Linked DNA regions of Acetoanaerobium sticklandii. The protein of the gene in region 1 interacts with the protein of each later gene in a pairwise test. Links are inferred from orthologs where the notes say so. Each region holds a gene or a part of one and is shown in the gene's direction. Other genes may lie near its edges.

Region 1 (4,817 bases):
TTCGCATCTAGACTTTTTTGATTTCTTTAATGGGTGGAGTTGGTATTAGTATTTTTTCAAAAACTCATTAACTTTTTTCTCTGCTTCCTCTTTAGCGATTCCATATTTTTCTTGAACCACTCCGATGAATTTATCTCTTTGACCTTCAAGCATTTTAAGCTCGTCGTCAGTTAATTTACCAAACTCTGTTTTAGCATCTCCAAGTATCTGATTGAATTTACCTTTTAGCATATCAAAATTCATAGTAATGCCTCCTTTATTTTTCAAAATATATTATCTCTATTTTATATCTACCCTACATAAGTTTTTTTACACAAAAAAATAAAATTTCGGTATAATCAAGTAGATAATAATAAAGCGTATACTTGTAAATGTGATAATATATTAATATAAAACTTGGAAAGGGGTTACATCATGAAAGGAATAATATTAGCAGGAGGATCTGGCACTAGGCTTTATCCTATAACTAAATCTGTTTCAAAACAGATGCTTCCAGTCTATGACAAACCAATGATTTACTATCCTCTTTCAGTGCTTATGCTCGCAGGAATTAAAGAGGTGCTTATTATTTCAACGCCACGAGACATTTCTGATTTTGAAGAGCTTCTGGGAGATGGTTCTGATATAGGGATGGATTTCTCCTATGCTGTACAAAATCAACCAAAGGGGCTAGCAGAAGCTTTTATTATAGGGGAAGAATTTATAGAAGATGATTCTGTGTGCTTGATTTTAGGGGATAATATTTTTTATGGAGCAAATCTTGTAAATGTCTTACATAATGCCTCTAATTTAGATTCGGGAGCAGTTATATTCGGCTGCTATGTAAAAGATCCTAGAGCATATGGAGTAGTAGAAGTTGACAGTGATATGAATGCTATCTCAATTGAAGAAAAACCAGAGCATCCAAAATCTTCATACGCAGTTCCTGGCATATACTTTTTTGATAATAAAGTCAGCCAGATAGCTAAAAATGTCAAGCCTTCAAAACGGGGTGAGCTAGAAATAACTTCAGTTATAGAGCATTATCTTAATAATAAAGACCTAAAGGTTGAGATTATGGGTAGAGGACTTGCTTGGCTAGATACGGGGACTCATGAATCTCTATTAGAGGCTTCTAATTTTGTTGAGGCAATCCAAAAAAGACAAGGGCTATATATAGCATGCATAGAAGAAATAGCCTACAAAAAAGGCTATATTTCAGATGAACAGTTAAATAAACTTGCAAGACCGATGAAAAAAACTGATTATGGACAGTACTTGATGGACTTAATAAAGTAAGTTGACTTTTTATTTTGTATGTGATATTTTTATGATGATAATACAACTTAATATATTCTTCAGGGCAGGGTGAAATTCCCGACCGGCGGTAAAAGTCCGCGAACTGCGAAAGTGGTTGACTTGGTGAAATTCCAAGACCGACAGTAAAGTCTGGATGGGAGAAGATGATTTTATATGTAGATTTTTTGGTCTATTATGCTCTGGATGTTTTTTGATATCCAGAGCTTTTTTATGAAGATTAATATATATAAACATGATTTATAAGAAAATGTAATTTGATATTAGCTAGATTCCTATTGCGAATAGAATGAGTATTGAATAATAAGAAAAGATATATTCTTAAGTATTTAAAAATAATTATAAATATTATATTAATAAATGATTAGTAAAAATGAAAGGACTGATGTAGATATGGGAGTTATTGATATGCTCGAATCGGATGAAAAATTTATGAAACTAGCTCTTTCACTTGCTGAAAAAGGAAGAGGATATGTAAATCCAAACCCCTTGGTCGGAGCAGTGATAGTAAAAGATGGCAAGGTAATAGGTGAAGGTTATCACACTGCTTTTGGAAAATCCCATGCAGAGATTGAAGCAATAAATTCTGCTACTGAGGATATAAAGAGTGCAACTATGTATGTTACCTTAGAGCCTTGCTGTCATCAAGGCAAGACTCCACCGTGCACGGAGGCAATAATTAAGAATCAGCTAGCTAGAGTTGTTGTTGCGACTACTGACCCCAATCCTCTTGTATCTGGAAGCGGAATAGAAAAATTAAAGCAGAGCAATATAGAAATAACTGTAGGCGTGTTAGAAGAGATGGCAAAGATTCAAAATGAAGTCTTCATCCACTATATGACTACGAATCTTCCTTTTACGATACTAAAGTACGCCATGAGCCTAGATGGAAAAATAGCTTGTCACACAGGAGACAGCAAATGGATTACTAGCGAGAAATCAAGAACCGATGTGCATAGATTAAGGAGCAGTGTAAGTGCAGTTGTTACAGGGATAGGAACCATACTCTCTGATGATGCTTCGCTTAATGTAAGACTTATTGACTCAAAAGGAAGAGAGCCTCATAGAATAGTTGTGGATTCGGCAGCTAGAATCAGTCTTGATGCTAAAATAATAAATCTCGATTCAAAATCAGATACCTATATAGCAGTTACTGAGGCAGCTAGCGATGGAAAACTCAGAAAGCTCGAGGATTACGGAGCCAAAATAATCATGACAAAATCAAAGGATGGCAAGGTGGATTTAGAGGAGCTCTGGAAAGAGCTTGGATTTTTAGGAATGGACAGTATTTTGATTGAAGCAGGAGAACAGCTTAGCGCAGCATTACTTGAAGCTAAGTTAGTAAATAAGATTAGAGCATATATAGCTCCTAAAATTATCGGAGGAACAAATGCAAAATCTCCTATAGGAGGATATGGAGCAAGCAGTATGAGCGAGGTCATAAATCTTAAATCTATGAATTTCACTCATATTGAAAATGATTTTGTAGTCGAAGGTTATATAAAATAAATGCTTTAGACTGTTTGTGATTTAATATTTAGTTCAAAGCTATTAACTGAATTGCTTAGAATATGGAAAGGAGCTTAAGATGTTCACAGGACTAATAGAAGAGACAGGGAGTATTTTAAATATAAGACCAGGTAGCAAATCAACCTCAGTTTCAATCAAGGCAAGCAAAGTCCTAGAGGATGCGAACATAGGTGATAGTATAGCTGTAAATGGAATCTGTCTTACAGTCACATCAAAGTCAGCTGACAACTTTACGGCAGATGTCATGCCCGAAACTATAAAAAGAACGAATCTTCACAGACTTACAAAAGGCTCAAAGGTGAATTTGGAAAGAGCACTAAAGCTAGGAGATAGACTAGGCGGGCATATGGTTTCTGGACATATAGACAGTACTGGTGAAATCATAAAAATTACTCCAGATGAAAATGCAGTTTTAATTGAAATAGGGCTAAGTGAAAATCTACTGCCTTACATCATAGAAAAAGGCTCAGTTTCTATAGACGGTATATCACTTACTGTTGCTAGCGTTACGAAGAGAAGCTTTATAGTTTCTGTGATACCACATACAAAGAAAATGACTACTCTAGAAAAAGCAATGCCAGGTCAAATGGTGAATATAGAATGCGATATGATTGGCAAATACATTCAAATCTTTGTAGCAAATTCAAATATACTGAGTTCAAATTTAACTGAGGATAATATAGAGAAACCAAGTAAACTAGATATGGGATTTTTAGCTTCAAATGGATTTTTATAAGTAGAATAAATTAATTTAAAAATGTAAGGATATTAAAAGTTTATATATGTTAAAAGTCTAAGTTATATATCATTTTGAGTCAGAGCATCATCGATATTGAGAATTTTGGAGGGATAATATGTTTGATAGTATAGAATCGGCAATAGAGGATATAAAAAATGGCAAGATGGTAGTTGTAGTGGATGATGAGGATAGAGAAAATGAAGGCGATTTGCTTATGGCAGCAGAGTTTGCAACTGGTGATGATATTAACTTCATGGTCAAATATGGCAGGGGACTAGTATGCATGCCTACGCTTAAATCTAGGCTTGATGAGCTTAAGATAGGAGCTATGGTGAGCAACAATACAGATCCAAAGGAAACTGCATTTACTCTGTCTGTGGATTATAAAACGACTCACACAGGGATATCCGCACACGAAAGAGCTTTAACTATAACAAAGCTTATGGATGATGAAGTAAGCGGAGAAGATTTCACTCGCCCTGGACACATATTTCCACTTTGCTCAAAGGATGGTGGAGTGCTAGTAAGAGCAGGCCATACTGAAGCAGCAGTGGATCTTGCAAGACTAGCAGGACTAAAGCCTGCAGGGGTTATATGTGAGATTTTAAATGATGATGGGACTATGGCTAGAGTGCCTGAACTCATAGAGTTTGCAAAGCTACATAATTTGAAGTTAATTACAATAGCTGACCTTATAGCCTATAGAAGGAAAAATGAAATTTTTGTAAAGTGTGAAGCTATATCTCAGCTACCTACAAAATATGGAAATTTTGTTATGAAGGGTTATGTAAATTCACTCACTGGTGAGCATCATGTGGCTCTAGTCAAAGGAGAAATTAATCCGGAGCTACATGTACTAGTTAGAGTACACTCAGAGTGCCTTACTGGTGATGCTTTTGGCTCACTTAGATGCGACTGCGGAGACCAGCTGGCAAAAGCTCTAGAGCTTATAGAAAAAGAAGGAAGAGGTATCCTTTTGTACATGAGACAAGAAGGAAGAGGAATAGGCCTTATTAATAAAATAAAAGCATATAATCTTCAAGACCATGGAAAGGATACTGTAGAAGCAAATCTAGAGCTAGGCTTTCCTGAAGATATGAGAGATTATGGCATAGGAGCTCAGATTTTATATGATTTAGGAGTTAGAAAGCTAAAACTAATGACCAATAATCCTAAAAAAATAAGTGGGCTAGAGGGTTATGGCTTGGAAATTACAGATAGAGTGTCTATTGAAATGAATCACAATGAAAAA
Region 2 (3,889 bases), 540 kb from region 1 along the record:
AAAATCTTATGGTCTCAATATTACATAGTTTATACCAATAAAAAAATTAAATTGAGTGAATTTTCCATAAAAATTTAATTTATTTGTAAAAATAATATTGTACTCTTTGATTAGATTTGATATAATCTTTTTATTCGTTAGGATTTTCCTAGCGCATGAGTTTTTACTCATACATACTTAAAAGCATTAGGGTTGATGTTAGCTCACAACCTTGGTGCTTTTTTTCTTGCAGTTTTTATGTTTCAAAAAAATATTTGACAAAGGATATCTAATGTTATATAGTTTGAATATAAAATGATTTGATAATCAAACTATTTCATAATCAAACTATATATTTTGGAGGAATTATGCAAATAAACGAGATAAAAGAATTGGCTATGTTAATGAATAGCGCTGGACTTAGTGATATAGAGCTTAAGATTCCAGGAATGGAAATAAAGCTTAAAAAGCAAGGCGCATTTGTTCAGATGACATCAACGCCAGCCGTTGAAGAAACAAAAGACCAAGTACAGATACATATAGAATCAAAGCCGGAAGAGAAAGTAACTAAATCTCTTAATGGCAAAGAAGTAAAATCACCAATCGTAGGAACTTTTTACAGTAGTCCATCTCCAGATTCACCAGCCTATGTCAAAGTAGGAGATACAGTCAAAAAAGGCGATGTCCTATGTATCATTGAAGCTATGAAGATGATGAACGAGATAGAAGCTGAGCTAGATGGAAAAATAGTTGAGATATTAGTAGCAAATGAATCAGCAGTTGAGTTTGGGCAGCCGCTATTTCTCATAGAGGGAGTTTAGAATTATGTTTACTAAAGTGCTCATAGCTAACAGAGGAGAGATTGCTGTAAGAGTAATCAGGACCCTTAGAGAAATGGGAATCGCCAGTGTAGCAGTATATTCTGAAGCAGATAAAGACAGCCTTCATGTTCAGCTTGCAGATGAAGCTGTATGTATTGGTCCAGCTAAATCTAAGGATAGCTACTTAAACAGCATGAATATATTAAGTGCTGCTCTGACTACTGGAGCTCAAGCTATTCACCCAGGATTTGGATTTTTATCAGAGAACGCAAAGTTTGCAAAGATGTGTGAGGAATGCAATTTGACTTTTATAGGACCATCTTGGCAAACCATAAATAAAATGGGAGACAAATCTAGAGCTAAAGAAATGATGAAAGCTCAAAAAATTCCCGTAATCCCAGGCTCAGATGGAATTGTTAAGGAAATAAGTGAGGGTCATAAAATAGCAAATGATATTGGATACCCTGTTATGATAAAAGCTGCTGCTGGTGGTGGTGGCAAGGGTATGAGAATGGCTACTTCAGAAAAAGACTTTGAAAATGCATTTAAAAATGCAGCAACTGAAGCGAAAAATGCTTTTGGAGATGATGGCCTTTATATAGAAAAGGTAATTGTAAATCCAAAGCACGTGGAAGTTCAGCTTCTAGCAGATAAATTTGGGAATGTAATTCACCTAGGTGAAAGAGATTGCTCAGTCCAAAGAAAGAATCAAAAGATGGTAGAAGAAGCACCTTGTATAGTAATTAGTGACGAGCTTAGAGAAGCTATAGGAAATGATGCCGTAGCTGCAGCAAAAGCTGTAGGGTATGAAAATGCAGGAACTATAGAATTTCTTCTAGACAAAGATGGGAATTACTATTTTATGGAGATGAATACTAGAATTCAAGTAGAACATCCTGTTACTGAGATGGTAACTGGTATAGATATAGTAAAGCAGCAGGTATTAATTGCAGCAGGACATAAAATGCAGTACGCTCAAGCTGATGTAAAGATATTAGGTCATGCGATAGAATGCAGGATAAATGCCGAAGATGCTTCTAATGGATTTAGACCTTCGCCAGGAAAGATAAACAGCCTTCATATACCAGGTGGAAATGGCGTCAGAGTGGATTCGTTTTTATATCAAGGCTATAGCGTACCGCCACACTACGATTCAATGCTAGCAAAGCTAATAGTATACGCAACTACAAGAGATGAAGCAATCATGAAAATGAAAAGAGCTTTAGGCGAGTTTGTTGTTGATGGAGTTATTACAAATGTAGATTATCATTTTCAGATAATGGAAAACAATGTTTACAAATCAGGATTGTATGATACTGGTTTTATAGAAAATAGCATGGGGGTTGATTAACATTTTTGAACAACTCTTTAAAAAAACACAATATGCAAAGTTAAAAAAAGATGCAGTTATGAATATTCCAGAAGGAATGTGGATAAAATGCGGTTCATGTAAATCCAATATATATGCCAATGATTTAGAAGAGACAAAGCAGGTATGTCCATCATGTGGATACCATATGCCGCTTAGTGCTTGGGACAGAATTGAGCTTATAACGGATAATGAGATCTTCATAGAGTTAGATGAGAATATTCAAAGCTTAAATCCAATAGATTTTCCTGATTATGAAAGAAAGACCAAGACATCAACTCTAAAAACTGGATTAAAGGAAGCTGTGATAACTGGCATAGCAAAGATTAACACTGAAGATGTGGTTTTAGCTGTTATGGATTCAAGATATATGATGGGAAGTATGGGAAGTGCTGTAGGAGAGAAAATAACTAGAGCAGTTGAAAAATCTATTGAGCTAAGATATCCACTAGTTATATTTTGTGCCTCAGGTGGAGCGAGAATGCAAGAGAGTATTTTTTCACTTATGCAAATGGCTAAAACAAGTGCAGCTCTTGGCAGACATAAAGAAGAAGGACTACTATATATAACTGTACTTACTCATCCGACAACTGGAGGAGTAACAGCGAGCTTTGCAATGCTAGGAGATATTATTTTAGCAGAGCCTAAAGCGCTTATTGGATTTGCAGGTCCTAGAGTTATAGAACAGACTATCAGGCAAAGACTTCCAGAAGGGTTTCAAAGTGCAGAATTCTTAAAAGAAAAAGGCTTTGTAGATAAAATAGTAGAAAGAAAAGATCTTAAAACTGTACTTTCGAAACTGATCTTCTTTCATAAAGAAAGGAAAGAGGCTTAATGAAATCAGCAATGGATAGAGTTAATCTAGCTAGGCATAAAAAAAGGCCTACTACCTTAGATTACATAAAGCATATATTTGACGATTTTATAGAACTCCATGGAGATAGATGCTTTAAGGACGATCCAGCAATAGTTGGGGGAATAGCTTCTCTAAATGGCAAAAGTGTAACGGTAATAGGTCATCAAAAAGGTAGAGATACTAAAGAAAATATTTATAGGAATTTTGGTATGCCAAGCCCTGAAGGGTACAGAAAAGCTCTTAGACTCATGAAGCAAGCAGAAAAATTTGGTAGAAGCATCGTAACCTTTATAGATACTCCTGGAGCTTACTGTGGACTAGGAGCAGAAGAAAGAGGCCAAGGTGAAGCTATTGCAACTTGCTTGATAGAAATGGCTGGGCTAAAGGTTCCAACTATATCTATAGTTATAGGTGAAGGTGGAAGCGGAGGGGCTCTTGCCCTTGGAGTTACAGATGAAATTTGGATGTTAGAAAATGCTATATACTCAGTCTTATCGCCAGAAGGGTTTGCAAGTATTCTTTGGAAGGATTCTTCTAGAAGCAGTGAAGCGGCTTCAATGATGAAGCTGACAGCAGAAGACTTAAAGCAGTTTGGAATTGTAGATAAAATAATCAAAGAACCTGGAAAAGGTGCTCATGATAATCCTTCAAAAACTGCAGAGCTTATTAGGTCAAAATTGTTAATGGGACTTTCTAAAATTGAAGGTATTCAAAGAGATACTCTATTAGAAAAGAGACTTAATAAATATAGAAATATCGGAGAATTTTCAATATAGAGTTCCAAAATTGCGTTTCTATGGGTAAGATATGTATATAACAATTTATTAGGATGGTGAAATCATGTCAAACCCAATGAAATTAATT

The links. Proteins that work in one complex are often made in the same cells at the same time.
Region 2: the proteins of ribD (region 1) and CLOST_RS04675 interact in binary tests that used the Escherichia coli proteins (3 or more experiments, as listed by UniProt). The link is inferred for Acetoanaerobium sticklandii from one-to-one orthologs.

Annotation. Positions count from the first base shown.
Region 1 is NC_014614.1:480,832-485,648, forward strand. The notes cover bases 739-3,730. They hold ribD (bifunctional diaminohydroxyphosphoribosylaminopyrimidine deaminase/5-amino-6-(5-phosphoribosylamino)uracil reductase RibD), read left to right. Parts: upstream 739-1,656; coding sequence 1,657-2,805; downstream 2,806-3,730. Other genes in these bases: rfbA (glucose-1-phosphate thymidylyltransferase RfbA), read left to right, coding at 739-1,278; ribE (riboflavin synthase), read left to right, coding at 2,885-3,562; CLOST_RS02195 (bifunctional 3,4-dihydroxy-2-butanone-4-phosphate synthase/GTP cyclohydrolase II), read left to right, coding at 3,681-3,730. In the rest of the region: CLOST_RS02175 (CsbD family protein), read right to left, coding at 46-243; more of rfbA, read left to right, coding at 415-738; more of CLOST_RS02195, read left to right, coding at 3,731-4,817. UniProt on the Escherichia coli protein: Converts 2,5-diamino-6-(ribosylamino)-4(3h)-pyrimidinone 5'-phosphate into 5-amino-6-(ribosylamino)-2,4(1h,3h)-pyrimidinedione 5'-phosphate.
Region 2 is NC_014614.1:1,024,138-1,028,026, forward strand. Bases 1-2,977 are described here. They hold CLOST_RS04675 (acetyl-CoA carboxylase biotin carboxylase subunit), read left to right. Parts: upstream 1-804; coding sequence 805-2,151; downstream 2,152-2,977. Other genes in these bases: accB (acetyl-CoA carboxylase biotin carboxyl carrier protein), read left to right, coding at 348-800; accD (acetyl-CoA carboxylase, carboxyltransferase subunit beta), read left to right, coding at 2,153-2,977. Outside these bases: more of accD, read left to right, coding at 2,978-3,004; CLOST_RS04685 (acetyl-CoA carboxylase carboxyltransferase subunit alpha), read left to right, coding at 3,004-3,801; CLOST_RS04690 (MarR family winged helix-turn-helix transcriptional regulator), read left to right, coding at 3,866-3,889. UniProt on the Escherichia coli protein: This protein is a component of the acetyl coenzyme A carboxylase complex; first, biotin carboxylase catalyzes the carboxylation of the carrier protein and then the transcarboxylase transfers the carboxyl group to form malonyl-CoA.